Regions from separate parts of the Pantoea sp. X-Soil-MYKO-1785 genome, predicted to be linked through region 2. Evidence: predicted binding sites of a transcription regulator. Region 2 holds the regulator's gene; the other holds the start of a gene.

Region 1 (8,047 bases), 2.3 Mb from region 2:
GGCGGCCATAAAACAGTTCGCCTTTTGCCCGACCGGCGGTGGCGCGTTTTTTTTCCGCCACCGTGTCAAAAACCAGCGAGGAGGCACGCTGAATCACGCTGTTTACCGAGCCCTGAGTATAACGCTTGCTGCGTCCTGCACTGACGAGTGTGGTATCAATTTTTTTGGTGGTCATGAGTCGCCTTTGCCGCTTCTGCCTAAGCCTTCACGTTATCACGAAACGGCCAGCAGGGTTGAGACTCAATGGCGATTATCAGAGTGCGTCGCAGGATAAAAATCGGGCCCGCTGACGGACCCGATTTGGTTGACGCTACATCACGCCCATCAGGCGCGGTAACCAGAGGGAGATGGCCGGAATATAGGTAATCAGCATCAGCACAATAAACAGCATGCCGTAAAACGGCAGCATCGCGCTGACCACCTGTTCGATCTTCTGCTTGCTGACCGCACTGGCGACAAACAGTACCGTACCAACCGGCGGGGTGATCAGGCCGATCCCGAGGTTGGTCAGCATGATCATGCCGAAGTGAACCGGATCGATGCCCAGTGTCGTCGCGACCGGCAGCAGCACCGGCGTGAGGATCAGAATCAGCGGTGCCATATCCATCAGCGTACCGACCACCAGCAACAGAATGTTGATGCACATCAGAATCACATACTTGTTGTCCGACAGGCTGGTAAACGCTTCAGTGATCAGGGTCGGCAATTGCATAAAGGTCATCACCGCGCCAAACCCGGCGGCGAAGGCGATCAGCACCATCACGATGGTGACGGTTTTAATGGTGCGGAACAGCAGGATATGCAGCTGGTTCCATTTAAAGTCACGATAGATAAACATCGTTACGAAGAAGGCCCAGATACAGGCAATCGCCGCAGACTCCGACGCGGTGAAAATACCGGACAGAATCCCGCCCATAATGATCACCACGGTGAACAGGCCCCAGAACGCATCAAAGAAGATCTTCAGCGCCTGACGAAACGGGATCCGCTCGCCTTTCGGGTAGCCGCGTTTACGGGCAAAACCGAGGCACATTATCATCAGACAGCCACCTAGCATCAGGCCAGGTAAGATTCCGGCGACAAACAGCGACGAGATGGTGACCAGCCCGCCGGTGGCCAGCGAGTAGATTACTGAGTTATGACTTGGCGGGGTTAATACCGCCTGCACCGAACCGCTGGCGGTAACGGCGGCGGCGAAGTCACGCGGATAGCCTTTCTCTTCCATCTGCGGAATCATCACCGAGCCGATCGAGGCGGTATCGGCCACCGATGAGCCGGAAATCGCGCCGAAGAAGGTTGAGGCGACGATATTCACCAGCGACAGGCCGCCGCGGATGAAGCCGACAAAGATGTAGGCGAAATTGACCAGCCGTCGGGCGATGCCGCCTTCAGCCATGATCGCCCCGGCGAGAATAAAGAACGGAATGGTCAACAGCGAGAATTTGTTAATGCCGTTGGTAATCTGAATCACCACCGCTTCCAGCGGCAGATCGATCCACCAGGCGCCGATAAAGGCGCTCAGGCCGACCGCAAACGCCACCGGAAAACCCACCAGCAGCAACGCCAGCAAACTGCCTAATAAAATCAATGCGTCCATCTTCTGCTCCGGATTAGTGGGTGCCGCCCAGCGTGACAATCGGCCGCTGGCTTTGATCGCCGGTCAGCAATCGCTCAACAACAAACAGCAGGGTAAAGAGCGCGCCAATCGGGATCGGCAGATACATCTCGCCATAGGTAACGGCGGGTAGCGAAGCCAGCGACTGCACCCACATCGCCTCACACAGGCTATAACTGGCCTGAAAGATTACCAGGCAGGTGATAATCATCAGCAGATCGCAGACCCGCAGCAGCAGACGCTGCAGGGCAGGTGACAGCCGATCGGTCATCATTGAGACACAGATATGGGTGCCGGCGCGTAAGCCGACCGGCGCGCCGATAAAGGTAAAAATGATCATGCAGATAATGGCGACCGGTTCCGGCCAGGAGAGCGCGCCGTTCATTACGTAGCGGGCAAAAATTCCGATCGGGATCACCGTCACCATAATCATCAGCGCCACGGCGGCAACCAGCATGCACAGCAGATAGAGCCCATCCATCAGACGCGTATAAGCAGCCATAATTGATACCTGATTAAGCACGCCACACGGCAGTGTGGCGCGGGAAGGGTTATTTCACGTCAGCGATCCGGGTCATCAGATCCTGGTATTTACCGCCAAACTGATCGCGCACCGGCTGGGTGGCCTTGACGAAATAGTCGCGGTCAGTTTGCTGGAAGGTGACGCCGCCCGCTTTCATTTTCGCGATCGACTGTTCGGTATAGGTTGCCCACAGCTGACGCTCTTCATCCTGCGCCTCTTTACCGAGTTTCTTCAGCAGCGCCTGATCCTCAGGCTTGAGACGATCCCAGGCGCGTTTCGAGAACAGAATCATCTCTGGCTGAATGAAGTGGCCGCTCAGGGTGTAGTACTTCGCGACTGGCATATAGTTATGGGCGACGAAGGTCGGTGGGTTATTCTCGGTGCCATCAACCACGCCGGTCTGCATGGCGCTGAACACTTCGCTGACGCCCATCGCCACCGGGTTGGCGCCCATCGCTTTCAGCGTCGCCAGGGAGATGGCGCTGTTCTGCACCCGGATCTTCATGCCTTTCAGATCCTCGGGCTTCGCCAGCGGTTTTTTGGTGATCATGTTGCGTTCACCGGCGTCGGTCCAGCCGAGAAACACCATCCGGGCGTTGGGATCTTTATCGAATTTATCGGCAATCTCTTTGCCGATTTCACCATCCAGCACTTTGTGCATATGATCGACGTCGCGGAAAATATAGGGCAGCGTCAATACGCTGGTTTCCGGCGCAATGCTGGTGACCGGTGCCAGCGAGACGCGGATCATATCAATTGCGCCCAGCTGCACCTGCTGCAGGGTCTGATCCTCATCGCCCAGCACACCGCCAGCATAGAGCTTCATCTCCAGCCGTCCATCGGTTGCCTGCTTAAGTTTGTCGCCCATGTGTTGCAGGGCCACCACGGTGGGGTAGCCAGCAGGCTGCACTTCTGCCACTTTAATCACCTGTGCCGAGGCGGTGGCGCTCACCATCATTGCCGCCAGGGCACATGCCAGGCGTGTTTGGGTCATTCTCATTATGTTGTCTCCAGCAGAGGAAGGGCGGCGCTCAGGAATCCGGCGTGTGTAGCAAGGGGCCGCGTGCAGCCAGCATAGTGAAAACTGCCGCTGGAAAAATGCGGCAATGCTGATTGAATGAATGAGATCACATTTTGAAACGTTGTTTTAATAAATTTTCATGCAACATCACATTTTCGAAACGAACCTGCAACCTCGGGTGATATTGACGGCGTGGCAGGGCAGAGCGGGTGCCAGATTTTGTAAATACTAATGAGAACGACTATCAATTCGCCGTTATTTTGCTATTATTCGCGCTTGTCTTGCATCCCTGTAGATGAAGTTGGAGAAGCAGCGTGGTAGCCAGTGATTTGATGCAAACGGACCTCTCCGTTTGGGGCATGTATCAACATGCCGATATCGTGGTAAAAGTGGTCATGATTGGCCTGTTATTGGCCTCAGTGGTGACCTGGGCGATCTTCTTCGGCAAATATGCCGAACTGAGCGCCGCTAAACGTCGCCTGAAGCGTGAGCAACTGGCGCTGGGTGAAGCCCGCAATCTGAATGACGCCGCCCGCATTGCCCAGGCGTTCGCCGCGCACAGCCACAGCAGTGTGCTGCTGAACGACGCGCAGAACGAACTTGAGCTCTCCACTGGCGTTGAAGATACCAACGGCATTAAAGATCGTACCAGCTTCCGCCTTGAGCGCCGCGTTGCCGCCTTTAGCCGCCATGCCGGCCGGGGCAACGGCTTCCTGGCGACTATCGGGTCGGTCGCGCCGTTTATCGGTCTGTTCGGCACCGTGTGGGGCATCATGAACAGCTTCATCGGCATCGCCAAAACCCAGACCACCAATCTCGCTGTCGTTGCACCGGGTATCGCGGAAGCGCTGCTGGCAACGGCAATTGGCCTGGTGGCAGCGATTCCGGCGGTGGTGATCTATAACGTCTTTGCCCGCATGATCGCTAACTACAAAGCCTCGCTCGGTGATGTGGCGGCGCAGGTGCTGCTTTTACAGAGCCGTGATATTGACCTGGGAAACGTCGCCACTGACGTTCCGCGTCCAGCGGCGACCCAGAAACTGCGCTTAGGGTAAGCTGTTATGGCAATGCGATTAAACGACGACCTGGAAACAGATGGCGAAATGCATGAGATCAACGTGACGCCGTTTATCGACGTGATGTTGGTTCTGCTGATCATCTTCATGGTGGCGGCACCGCTGGCAACTGTCGACGTGCGCGTTAATCTGCCTGCTTCCACCAGCGCCCCGCAGCCGCGGCCGGAAAAACCGGTTTACCTGTCGATCAAGGCCGATAAACAGCTTTATGTCGGTAACGATCAGGTGACGCCGGAATCGCTGGTCAGCGTGCTGACCGGTCAGACCGGCGGCAACAAAGAAACCACCATTTTCTTCCAGGCGGACAAGTCGGTGGATTACGAAACGCTGATGAGCGTGATGGATCAACTGCGAACCGCCGGCTATCTGAAAATTGGTCTGATGGGCATGGAAACCGTGAAGAAATAGCGGCTTAACCGGCACAGAGAGAAGGCGGCTGACTCAGCCGCCTTTTTTATTGCCTCAGCCAGACCAGACGAAATCAGGCGAACCGGCTGTTGCACCGATCGGTTATGCTGCTGAAACAGTCCTGTTAATTGGTTGTTACCACTCAACACAGTTTTGTAAAGTGCAATGGTGAGCCCGCTCACATTAATGCCGCCTCAGGCGGGCTAAAACGGCTAAAAAACTTCAGGAAGCCGTTATGAGTCACACCCCGTCTTTACAAAAGTCGCCCAAAAGCGCGGCCAGAACCATCTTCAACGTTACCAGCGGTAACTTTCTCGAAATGTACGACTTTATGGTGTTTGGCTATTACGCCACCGCCATTGCCAAAACCTTTTTCCCGGGCGACGACCCGTTCGCCTCACTGATGTTAACGCTAATGACCTTTGGTGCCGGCTTCCTGATGCGTCCGCTCGGGGCGATCATTCTGGGGGCCTACATTGACCATCATGGCCGCCGCAAAGGTCTGCTGCTGACGCTGGGTCTGATGGCGATCGGCACCCTGACCATTGCGCTGGTGCCTGGCTACGCCACACTGGGCGCGGCGGCACCGATACTGATCCTGCTCGGCCGCTTACTGCAGGGCTTCTCGGCAGGCGTTGAGCTGGGCGGCGTCTCGGTCTATCTGGCGGAAGTGGCGCCAGAAGGACGCAAAGGGTTCTTTGTCAGCTGGCAATCCGGCAGTCAGCAGGTTGCGGTCATTTTTGCCGCGTTGCTCGGCCTGGCGCTGAATCATCTGCTGGCGAAAGAGGCGGTCACCGAGTGGGGCTGGCGCATTCCGTTTGTGGTCGGCTGCCTGATCGTGCCGTTCCTGTTCTATATCCGCCGGATGCTGGAAGAGACCGAAGCGTTCAGCCAGCGTAAACACCATCCGCGGATGACCGAGATTATGCGTTCGGTGGCCAGTAACTGGGCGCTGGTGCTGGCGGGGATGCTGATGGTGGTCACCACCACCGTGATGTTCTACATGATCACCGCGTTTACGCCGACCTTCGGCAAAACGGTGCTGATGATGAGCGATAAGCAGGCGTTCCTGGTGACGCTGTGCGTCGGCATCTCTAACCTGATCTGGCTGCCGCTGATGGGATCGCTGTCAGACCGCATCGGCCGTCGCCCGCTGCTGATCGTCTTTACCCTGCTGATGATTGCCACCACCTGGCCGGTGCTGCACTGGCTGGTGGGATCGGCCAGCTTCGCTCACCTGCTGGAAGCGGAACTGTGGCTGTCGTTTCTCTACGCCAGCTATAACGGGGCGATGGTGGTGTATCTGGCGGAAATCATGCCCGCCGAGGTGCGCGCCGCCGGTTTCTCTATGGCTTACAGCCTGGCGACTGCGCTGTTTGGCGGCTTTACCCCGGCGATTTCCAGCTACCTGATCCACGCCACCGGCGACAAAGCGATGCCGGGCGTCTGGCTGACCTTCGCCGCCGTCTGTGGCTTAATCGGTACGCTGCTGATTGGCCGGATGGTGAAGCAGTATCAGGCGCGCCACAGCGGTGCACCGGTCAGCGCCTCGCTCTAAAATGACAAATCCACCACCACGCTGTCGCTGTAGTTTCCGGCCGGCGGCGTGTTCTGGCTGGTCAGGACCCGCGCGGTGTAGTTAAAGCCGCGCGTCAGTCCATCTGCCGACACCGCCGACGAGGTGGTGCTGCTCCAGCGTTCAGTCCCGCCCGGTCCCCAGCGATTGCTGGTGGTGCTTTTGTAGATCTCATAGCTCAGTCGATTTGCGCCACTCGCCATGTTCCTGACGCTACCGACCGGATAGCTGCCGTTGCTCAGGCCGACGGTATAGGTGCTGCCTTTGCTGCACAGTACGTTGATGGTCTGTGACACGCTGGAGAAGCTGCCGACCAGTGGCGCACTGCCAAAGCTGATATTCGGCGCGGTAATGGTGGTGCAGTCATTGGTCAGGATCGCCGTGACGGTAATCGGAATCACCCCGCTGCCGGTCTGTTCGCTTAAACAGAGATTACCGATCGCGATACTGGTACAGATGCGGTAGGTGACCGCCATATTCAGCGTCACCTGATAGGTGCCCGCCGCGACCACCTGACCGGGCACGGTGCGCAGATAGACTGGAATCGCGAAGTTCAGGCTGCCGAGCAGGCCAGCCAGGTTGATCAGGGTTTGCGAACCATAGACAAACGGGGTGCCACCGACCGTCAGTTCAGTGGCGCAGGCGCTGTCGGTACAGAGCCGGACCGGCACATTATCGCTGCCGGTATCACCGCTGCGCTTCAGCGTGCCGCGGGTGCCGTTACTGTTAGTGGCACCGGTCAGCTGAAAGGTGATCTGGTTATTGCCCAGCAGCGACAGCGCCGCACCGGCGCCACAGTTGACGTTGGCGTTGGTAGTGACAGCGCTGACGGTGCTATTGGCGACAAAGGTGGTGACGGAGCCGAAGCTGGCCGTGGAGGCGGGCAGGGCGCAAGCGGCGTAGCCGAATGACGGCAGCAGCAACAACAGGCCGGCTAATAGCAGACGATTTATCATGGTGAGTTTCCGGTAGTAAAAGCATCAGCAGGATGGGCGGCGCTGCCAGCCGCCGCTGCCGGCAGCGCGCAGGTCAATGGCCCATAGGTTCTCAGCGCCTGCGGCTGACCGCCGGCAATTTGCAGTTCGGTATCACAGTGGCGGCCATCCGGCGTCACGACCTGTATCGGATTGCTGGCGGTCAGATCTTCCATCCAGACAATGCCATCCCAGCCGACATATTCGGTGGGGTGATTGGGGCGCTGCACCAGGCTGGATACCGGCAACGGCTGGCCCTGCGCATCGTGCAGGATCACGCTGGCGGAGCGCAGTTTTTCCACCGGGAAGTTGAGCAGATAACCGCTCTGACGTTTCACGGCAAAACGCTGCTCTACCCGCGGGGTGGTCATATCGGCGGGCAGGTCGAGGGTATCGATATCATATTTGGCCGGATAGTAGCTGCTGATCGACGGCACCAGCAGATAGCCCTGCTGATTGGTGCGGCCCATCGACTGGTTCTCGTAACGGACCGTGACGTCGGGATAGTTGGTTTTGACCAGCACAAAGGCGTCGTTAATCTCATTGGCGATAAACAGACTGTTGTCCATCAACACCAGCGCGCCGGAGAGGTCAGCCCACTGGGTGGTGTTGTCATCATCGCCATAAAAGCCCGCCGAGGTATCGATCTGATTGTTGCGATAGCGCAGGCTGCCCTGACGATAATCCCCGCTGTCGCCGCTCTGATTGGCCCACGAAGCGTCCCAGGCGATGCCGCCGTCACTGGGCATTGCGCGTGAGACATAGAGCCGCTGATTATCGCGCCCCAGCTGGTCGCGTTCGGTGCTGATGGCGGCACTGCCCTGTTCGCCGAACGGGATCACCAGCGAAATAGC
Region 2 (8,047 bases):
TCTGATTGAATTCGTGCAGCGCGCAGATCCGGCCAATGAAGTTTTCACGCAGCGCGGGATCGTGCAGTCGCCCATCCTCTTCCAGCGGCAACCATGGCATTTCACGCTGCAGGAATTCGGCAAAAATGCCGGTGCCGGCTTTGCGATTGTTGTTGGTGTCCGGCTCGTAAACCCGCACCCGCTCCATGCCGCAGCTAGGGGATTTGGCGCACAGGATATAGCCTGATAGATGATGCAACGATTTCACGCGCTCGGCTGACCAGTCACGCATCCGATCGGTCACCTCTTCCCCGCCATCTTTGCTGAAGCACAGATGCAGTTCATCATCGCCGTGGTTAACCAGGCGTAAGGCTGGGCGCGGCGTTGGCAGGCCAATCGCCATTTCAGGGCAGATCGGCTCGAAACGCACAAAAGGCGTGAGATCTTCGGTAGCAAAAGTAAGGCGCTTGTGTCCACCGTCAAATCTGACGCTCTCACCAAGCAAGCAGGCACTGATTCCGACCGGGATTTTTTTGCTCATACTTGTACAACCTCCGAAATCTTGTAGAGGTTTAAGTGTAGCGTAAATCAGCCAGGAAGACAGCGTTAAGCCAGGGAAAAGCGCGGTTGTTTTAAGAAAAAACGCAAAAAAAAAAGCCTGGTCCAATGACCAGGCCGATTCAGCAGATGTCCGTCTTACCAGAAAGCGCCGCCAGCGGCTTCTGCTTGCGCCAGCCATACCGGCTTGGCGCTGGTTTTGCACCACATCCGATGCAGATAGCTGTAGAAGCGGGCGCGGTCGCGACGGAACAGCATCACGGGTAACGCAACAACGCCGAGAAGGACCACCAGCGTGCGACGCAAAATGATTTTGGAACGTGGATAAGCCTGATACATGGTTATCGCCTCCCGGAGAGTTATAAGGTTCGAATGTGATCTGTGTCTAAGATTACGCCTGATTGTGTAATTTTACTACTCATCAGACCACTTATTTACCCGAAAATGTGTCGTTTAAGAATTGACCTGTAATTAAGTTACATGAATGTTATTTCAGGGTTGCGAACAGGTTTAAATCAACCCAGCGTTGCCGGCACGGACGGCAGAAAAATTTGTTGGTAAAGTAGCGCATCACTGTTTATTCAAGGCAGGTTTGCGTGACCACGGTTTTGATCGTTGAAGATGAAAAAGAGATCCGCCGTTTTGTGCGGCTGGCGCTGGAAAATGAGGCACTGAAAGTGTTTGATGCCGATACCCTGCAGCGTGGCTTGATTGAAGCCGCCACCCGTAAACCCGATCTGGTGATCCTCGATTTAGGCCTGCCAGATGGCGATGGCACCGATTTTATCCGCGACCTGCGCCAGTGGAGCGCGATGCCGGTGATTGTGCTGTCGGCACGCAGCGACGAGCAGGATAAAATCGCCGCGCTGGATGCCGGCGCAGATGACTATCTGACCAAGCCGTTTGGTATTGGGGAACTGCTGGCTCGCGTCCGGGTGGCTCTGCGGCGGCACAGCAGCCAGCAGCCCGACGCCCGCGTCACCTTTGCCGATGTGAGTGTTGATTTTGCTGCGCGCCGGGTACAGCGCGGCGGTGAGGAGATTCATCTCACCCCGATTGAGTTCCGCCTGTTGAGTATTCTGCTGAATAACGCCGGCAAAGTGCTGACCCAGCGCCAGCTCCTGAGCCAGGTGTGGGGACCGAATGCGGTGGAGCACAGCCACTATCTGCGCATCTATATGGGGCATCTGCGGCAGAAGCTGGAAGCTAACCCGACCCAGCCGATGCATCTGCTGACGGAAACCGGCATTGGCTATCGCTTTATGCCATAAAAAAAGGCGCCAGAGGCGCCTTTTTCATTGCCCGATTTCTCAGGCGTTTTTCAGTACTTCGCTGACAATCTCTACCGCTTCTTTCTCAATCTGCGCGCGGTGTTCCGCACCCAGGAAGCTTTCACAGTAGATTTTGTAGGCGTCTTCGGTGCCTGACGGACGCGCAGCGAACCAGCCGTTGTCGGTCATCACTTTCAGACCACCAATCGACGCGCCATTGCCTGGCGCAGCGGTCAGACGCGCGGTAATCGGGTCGCCCGCCAGCGTATCGGCGCTCACCATCTCAGGTGACAGCTTCGACAGCGCGGCTTTCTGCGCAGAGGTTGCGGACGCCTGCAGACGGTTGTAGCTTGGCGCACCAAAGCGCCCGGCCAGTTCATCGTAATGCTGCTGCGGGTTTTTACCGGTGACCGCCGTAATCTCGGCCGCCAGCAGACACATGATGATACCGTCTTTATCAGTTGACCATGGCGTGCCATCGAAACGCAGGAAAGAGGCACCTGCGCTCTCTTCGCCGCCGAAACCAAAGCTGCCGTCATACAGGCCATCAACAAACCATTTAAAGCCAACCGGCACTTCCACCAGCTTACGGCCGATGTCGTTAACCACCCGGTCGATCATTGCGCTGGACACCAGCGTTTTACCGACGGCAACATCCTGGCCCCACTGTGGACGGTGCTGGAACAGGTAATTGATTGCCACGGCCAGATAGTGGTTTGGATTCATCAGGCCTGCCGGAGTGACAATGCCGTGACGGTCATAATCCGGGTCGTTACCAAACGCCAGATCGAACTTGTCACGGTAAGCCAGCAGACCGGCCATAGCGCACTCAGAGGAGCAGTCCATGCGGACCACGCCATCTTTATCCAGATGCATAAAGCGGAAAGTCTGATCGACAGCATCATTCACCAGCGTCAGATCCAGCTTGTAGTGCTCGGCGATACGCTGCCAGTAAGCAATACCGGAACCGCCCAGCGGATCAACACCGATTTTCAGACCGGCTTTCTGGATTGCCGGGAAGTCGATGACCTGTGCCAGACCTTCAACGTAAGGCTGAATCAGATCTTTCTCGACCACGTGACCGCTGGCCAGAGCCTGATCGAGAGGCAGGCGTTTAACCTCTTTCAGGCCATCTTTGATCAGCTGATTGGCGCGATCTTCAACCACTTTAGTGACGTTGGTATCAGCCGGTCCGCCGTTAGGTGGATTGTACTTGATGCCGCCATCTTCCGGTGGGTTGTGTGAAGGCGTGATCACAATGCCGTCGGCCAGCGCGCCGCCGGCTTTGTTGTGCTCAAGAATGGCGTTAGAGATGGCAGGGGTCGGCGTATAGCCATTATCCTGCTGCACAATCACATCCACGCCGTTCGCCGCCAGCACTTCCAGCACCGACAGGATCGCCGGCTCTGACAGCGCATGAGTATCTTTACCCACGTAGCACGGACCGGTGATGCCGTTCTTTTTACGCTCTTCGGCAATCGCCTGCGCAATCGCCAGAATGTGCATCTCGTTGAAGCTTTGACGCCCTGCGCTTCCGCGATGGCCAGAGGTGCCAAATTTCACCGCATGTTCCGGGTTCGCCACGTCGGGCTGCAGGACATAATACTGTGAGGTTAATTGTGCAACGTTAATCAAATCGCTCTGCTGGGCGGGTTGCCCGGCACGGGGGTGATTGGCCATTGGCGCTTCTCCCTGACGCTTCAGTTTAAATGGTGCCGCAAACTTTCTCTGTCAGTTCCTGCGGGAACTGCATTGAGAGCATGATGTGTTCGATCATGCTGCATTTGCGACCGGTATTGGTATTGGTGATCACCCAGTACGGTGTGCCGGGTACATGCTTCGGCTTAGTATGGGTGCCATTTTGCAACAGCGTATGCTCATCACCTGCAAAATAGACGCGGGTACGGCCCTGCAGTGATGCAGTTGCCTCAGCAAAGGCTGCAGTATCAAGACGATAGAGCGTTGACAAGATTAGCATAAAGCGATTAACCGCCCGCTTCTGCTCCGCATATTCATCAGAAAGCATCAGTTCACGCATGGCGCGTACCCGATCCTGCGGACGTGATCCAGCCACGGCAGGCTGAGCTTCTTTCGCCGCACCGGGGGTCGCATTTTGCGCCGGCGCAGCGGGTGCTGCCTGACCGGCCGTGAACTTCAGCATACGACGCAGAATGTCGGATGCGCTTTCACCAATGTGTTGCGTGTGGCTGGCAATATAACGGTAGAGCTCTTCGTCAACTTCGATCGTTTTCATCTTATTCCGTACGGTTCTTTCTCATGACAGAACCACTTGTTTCCTGAAAAGCCCTAAGCAATGTTTGGCGATTCGAAGGGTGAGCGGGTTCTAACATGAGGATTATAAAGTTAAATTCAGGCGGGTTGTTAGCAATCAAACGGTTTACGGGCAAAAGTCAGAATATGTCCTAATGCCGCCGGAACCGGCGCGCCTGAAAAGGTGAATCCATGATAACCTAAGCTTAGGTCTCAAACTTAAGAACTTTGCCATGATTTTGAACGCCCGTCTGCAAACTGAACAATCCCCGACTGATTCCCTGCCCATCCTGCTGATCCACGGTCTGTTCGGGACGCTGGATAACCTTGGCGTGCTGGCTCGCGGGTTAAAAGATGCCGCGCCGGTGCTGCAGGTTGATGTCCGCAACCATGGATTATCACCGCGATCCGCTGAGATGAACTACGCTGTGATGGCACAGGATATGTTAGAGACGCTGGATGCACACGGCATCGATCGGGTGGCGGTAATCGGTCATTCGATGGGCGGCAAAATTGCCATGACCATGAGTGCGCTGGCGGCCGATCGTATCGAACGACTGGTGATGATCGATATCGCCCCGGTGGATTATCAGACCCGCCGCCATGATACCATTTTTGCGGCGATCCGCGCGGTGACGGAAGCGGGCGTCACTTCCCGCAGTGAAGCCGCGCAGGTGATGCGTGGTCTGCTTGATGAAGAGGGTGTGATTCAGTTCCTGCTGAAATCTTTCCAGCAGGGCGAATGGCGCTTTAACGTGCCGGTATTGTGGGATAACTACGCCACCATTTCGGGCTGGCAGCCGGTTCCCGCCTGGCCGCATCCGGCACTGTTTATTCGCGGCGGTGACTCCAGCTATCTGGATAACCAGTACCGTGACGCGTTAATTACGCAGTTCCCGGCGGCCCATGCACATGTGATCAGCGGCGCGGGACACTGGGTGCACGCCGAAAAACCTGATGCCGTATTACGCAGCGTTCGTCGCTTTTTTGCGCTTTAAAAGCAAATACCTGGCGGCAAATGTTTAGGATTGGCGTCCGGAGTTAGCGTGGAGTATGATGGCGCGCTAAAATTTTGCCGCCGGTCATTTTGCCGCGGTAACGGCCAATAATTTATAATCTGCGCGGCGAGCGTCTGGCGCCCGCACATTCAGTTTCACTAAGCCATGGCAAAAGAACACACTGACCGCACGACGCTCGATCTGTTTGCTGATGAGCGCCGCCCAGGTCGACCCAAAACCAGTCCGCTTTCGCGTGATGAACAGCTGCGCATCAATAAGCGCAATCAACTGAAACGTGACAAAGGGCGCGGGCTTCGTCGTGTCGAACTGAAAATGAACAGTGAAGCCGTCGAAGCGCTCAATACGCTGGCAGAACAGCGCAATCTCAGCCGTAGCGAATTGATTGAACAAATGCTGCTGGCGCAACTCAAACTGGATTAATGCGGGCAAAACGCACGCAGAGGCAAATGTCGAGGCTTTAACCGTTCCGCGGGTTTGTCTCGTCTGCTATTATTCGCTGAAATGTGCTGCGGCACACATCTCATCATCAGGATTTAAGAGGTTATTTTACTCATGGCACTCGTAGGCATCTTCTTTGGCAGCGATACCGGCAACACCGAAAACATTGCAAAAATGATCCAGAAACAGCTGGGTAAAGACGTTGCAGAAGTCCACGACATCGCGAAAAGCACTAAAGAAGATCTGGAAGCGTTTGACATCCTGCTGCTGGGTATCCCGACCTGGTATTACGGTGAAGCGCAGTGCGACTGGGATGACTTTTTCCCGACGCTGGAAGAGATCGATTTTAACGGCAAGCTGGTCGCCCTGTTTGGCTGTGGCGATCAGGAAGATTATGCCGAGTACTTCTGTGACGCGATGGGCACCATCCGCGACATCATTGAGCCGCACGGCGCAGTGATCGTCGGCCACTGGCCAACCGAAGGTTATCACTTCGAAGCATCAAAAGGCCTGGCTGACGATACCCACTTCCTCGGCCTGGCGATTGACGAAGATCGCCAGCCAGAACTGACTAATGCGCGCGTTGAGCAATGGGTTAAGCAGATTTTTGATGAACTGCAGCTCAAAGAGATCCTCGAAGCCTGAAGATAGCCGACTCAATGTGAGCGCCAGCTCACATTGAGGCAACGGAAATTCCTATAGAAATAATAGCCACATTTTTTTAACTTTCTTCGTTTAATCTGTAGAATACCCGCATCGATCTTCCGCTTATTTTCTCTGGCAGCAGATAGGACTAAGCGAAATGTTAACAGACTCCTGCAGAAATCCTCCCCGGCTCGGTGACGTATCCCTTACAGCCCATGGTGATTTAGGCACTCCCCTCGGTTTTCATTTCACTGCATCAGTTCTATAATGAGACGCAAATGAGAATGGGCACAGATCGACATTCAAGGCCAAGCGCCACAAAAGTGAATATAAGTAACAGGACAAAATCCGCATGACTGACAACAATACCGCATTAAAGAAGGCTGGCCTGAAAGTCACGCTGCCCAGACTGAAAATTCTGGAAGTGCTTCAGGAACCTGAGTGCCATCACGTCAGCGCGGAAGATCTGTACAAACGCCTGATCGACATCGGCGAAGAAATTGGTCTGGCCACGGTTTACCGCGTGCTGAACCAGTTTGATGATGCCGGTATTGTGACCCGTCACAATTTCGAAGGCGGCAAATCGGTGTTTGAGCTGACTCAGCAGCATCACCACGATCACCTGATCTGTCTGGACTGCGGTAAAGTGATTGAGTTCAGCGACGAGTCGATTGAAACCCGTCAGCGTGAAATCGCTACCCGCCACGGCATCAAGCTGACCAACCACAGCCTCTATCTGTATGGTCACTGCGCGCTGGGCGACTGCCGTGAAGATGAGACGCTGCACGATCAGTAAGTCTGACGCAGGCTGAAATAAAAAAACCGGTGAATTCACCGGTTTTTTTTTATTCTTTTTCCGCCGTCAGTCAGGCAACCAGGGTTTCCTGCAGGTAACGCCAGCGCGGAATCGAGGTGCTGTAATCCAGAATCGCCAGGGCGATGCGGCTCTGATTATTGCCGTTCAGCATCTGCATCTCACGGTACTGCACGGTGACCTCTTTCTCCTGATGGGAAATGACCATGTGCTCGCAGGTGGCGATGCGCATCCCTTCCCGCTGGCCCTGCAGCTGACGGAAAAGATCTTCGACTTCATTCAGGTTCAGTTGAGTTCCGCGCGGGGTAACCATGCGAAATTCAGGATGAAAATAGGACATCATCAGCTCAAAACTATCATCAGACCCGGCGGGTTGATTGAAAATACGTTCAATAAGCTGATGTAAAACGACGACACTGTGTTTGGCTTCCTGGGCGAGAACGGTCATTTTTTTTCCTTATATCACTCGCTGAGCTATGTCTGAGACGGCATAGCCTACCTGAAAGCGGATAATTCACATCTGGTAATTGATTAATTTTTTTAAACTCAGATTTCTCTCACAATTTCGTAACAACCACTCCAAAATGGCGACAGCACAAACCTCGGTGATGGCAAAAATCAGGACAATAAAAAAGGGCGATACCTCGCCCTTTTGCCATTTTATCAGGTCAGCACCAACGATTATTCGCCAGCTTTAGTCCAGGTATCGCGTAGGCCAACGGTGCGGTTAAACACCAGCTGTGACGGCTTCGAATAGACGCTGTCAGCGCAGAAGTAACCTTCACGCTCAAACTGGTACGGCGTGGTTGCTTCCACGTCACGCAGACCTGGCTCAACAAAGCCCTGTTTGATAGTCAGCGATTCTGGATTGATCACCGACAGGAAATCGTCGGCTGCGCCCGGATTTGGCACGCTGAACAGGCGATCATACAGGCGGAACTCGGCTGGCTGCGCGTGGTCTGCCGACACCCAATGGATCACGCCTTTGACCTTGCGGCCATCAGCAGGATCTTTACTCAGGGTATCCACATCGCTGGTGCAGTAGATGCAGG

Evidence for each region. The regulator Fur, encoded in region 2, represses iron uptake genes when iron is present. The targets are predictions, from matches to a motif close to ATAATAATGAGAACNACTATCAA.
Region 1: exbB (tol-pal system-associated acyl-CoA thioesterase) is a predicted target of Fur. The motif match lies at 3,385-3,407, and genes of this name have one in related genera.

Annotation. Positions count from the first base shown of each region.
Region 1 is NZ_AP036000.1:3,524,034-3,532,080, reverse strand. It holds gene metC (cystathionine beta-lyase) at 1-175, opposite strand, end outside; gene AC6I8D_RS16670 (TRAP transporter large permease) at 311-1,597, opposite strand; gene AC6I8D_RS16665 (TRAP transporter small permease) at 1,611-2,117, opposite strand; gene AC6I8D_RS16660 (TRAP transporter substrate-binding protein) at 2,167-3,138, opposite strand; gene exbB (tol-pal system-associated acyl-CoA thioesterase) at 3,492-4,214, shown strand; gene exbD (TonB system transport protein ExbD) at 4,221-4,643, shown strand; gene AC6I8D_RS16645 (MFS transporter) at 4,879-6,201, shown strand; gene AC6I8D_RS16640 (Csu type fimbrial protein) at 6,198-7,175, opposite strand; gene AC6I8D_RS16635 (fimbria/pilus outer membrane usher protein) at 7,172-8,047, opposite strand, start outside.
Region 2 is NZ_AP036000.1:1,185,737-1,193,783, reverse strand. It holds gene AC6I8D_RS05545 (YbgA family protein) at 1-520, opposite strand, end outside; gene AC6I8D_RS05540 (DUF2517 family protein) at 676-876, opposite strand; gene kdpE (two-component system response regulator KdpE) at 1,134-1,808, shown strand; gene pgm (phosphoglucomutase (alpha-D-glucose-1,6-bisphosphate-dependent)) at 1,848-3,488, opposite strand; gene seqA (replication initiation negative regulator SeqA) at 3,514-4,062, opposite strand; gene ybfF (esterase) at 4,313-5,077, shown strand; gene ybfE (LexA regulated protein) at 5,243-5,518, shown strand; gene fldA (flavodoxin FldA) at 5,651-6,181, shown strand; gene fur (ferric iron uptake transcriptional regulator) at 6,534-6,977, shown strand; gene AC6I8D_RS05500 (hypothetical protein) at 7,048-7,443, opposite strand; gene glnS (glutamine--tRNA ligase) at 7,677-8,047, opposite strand, start outside.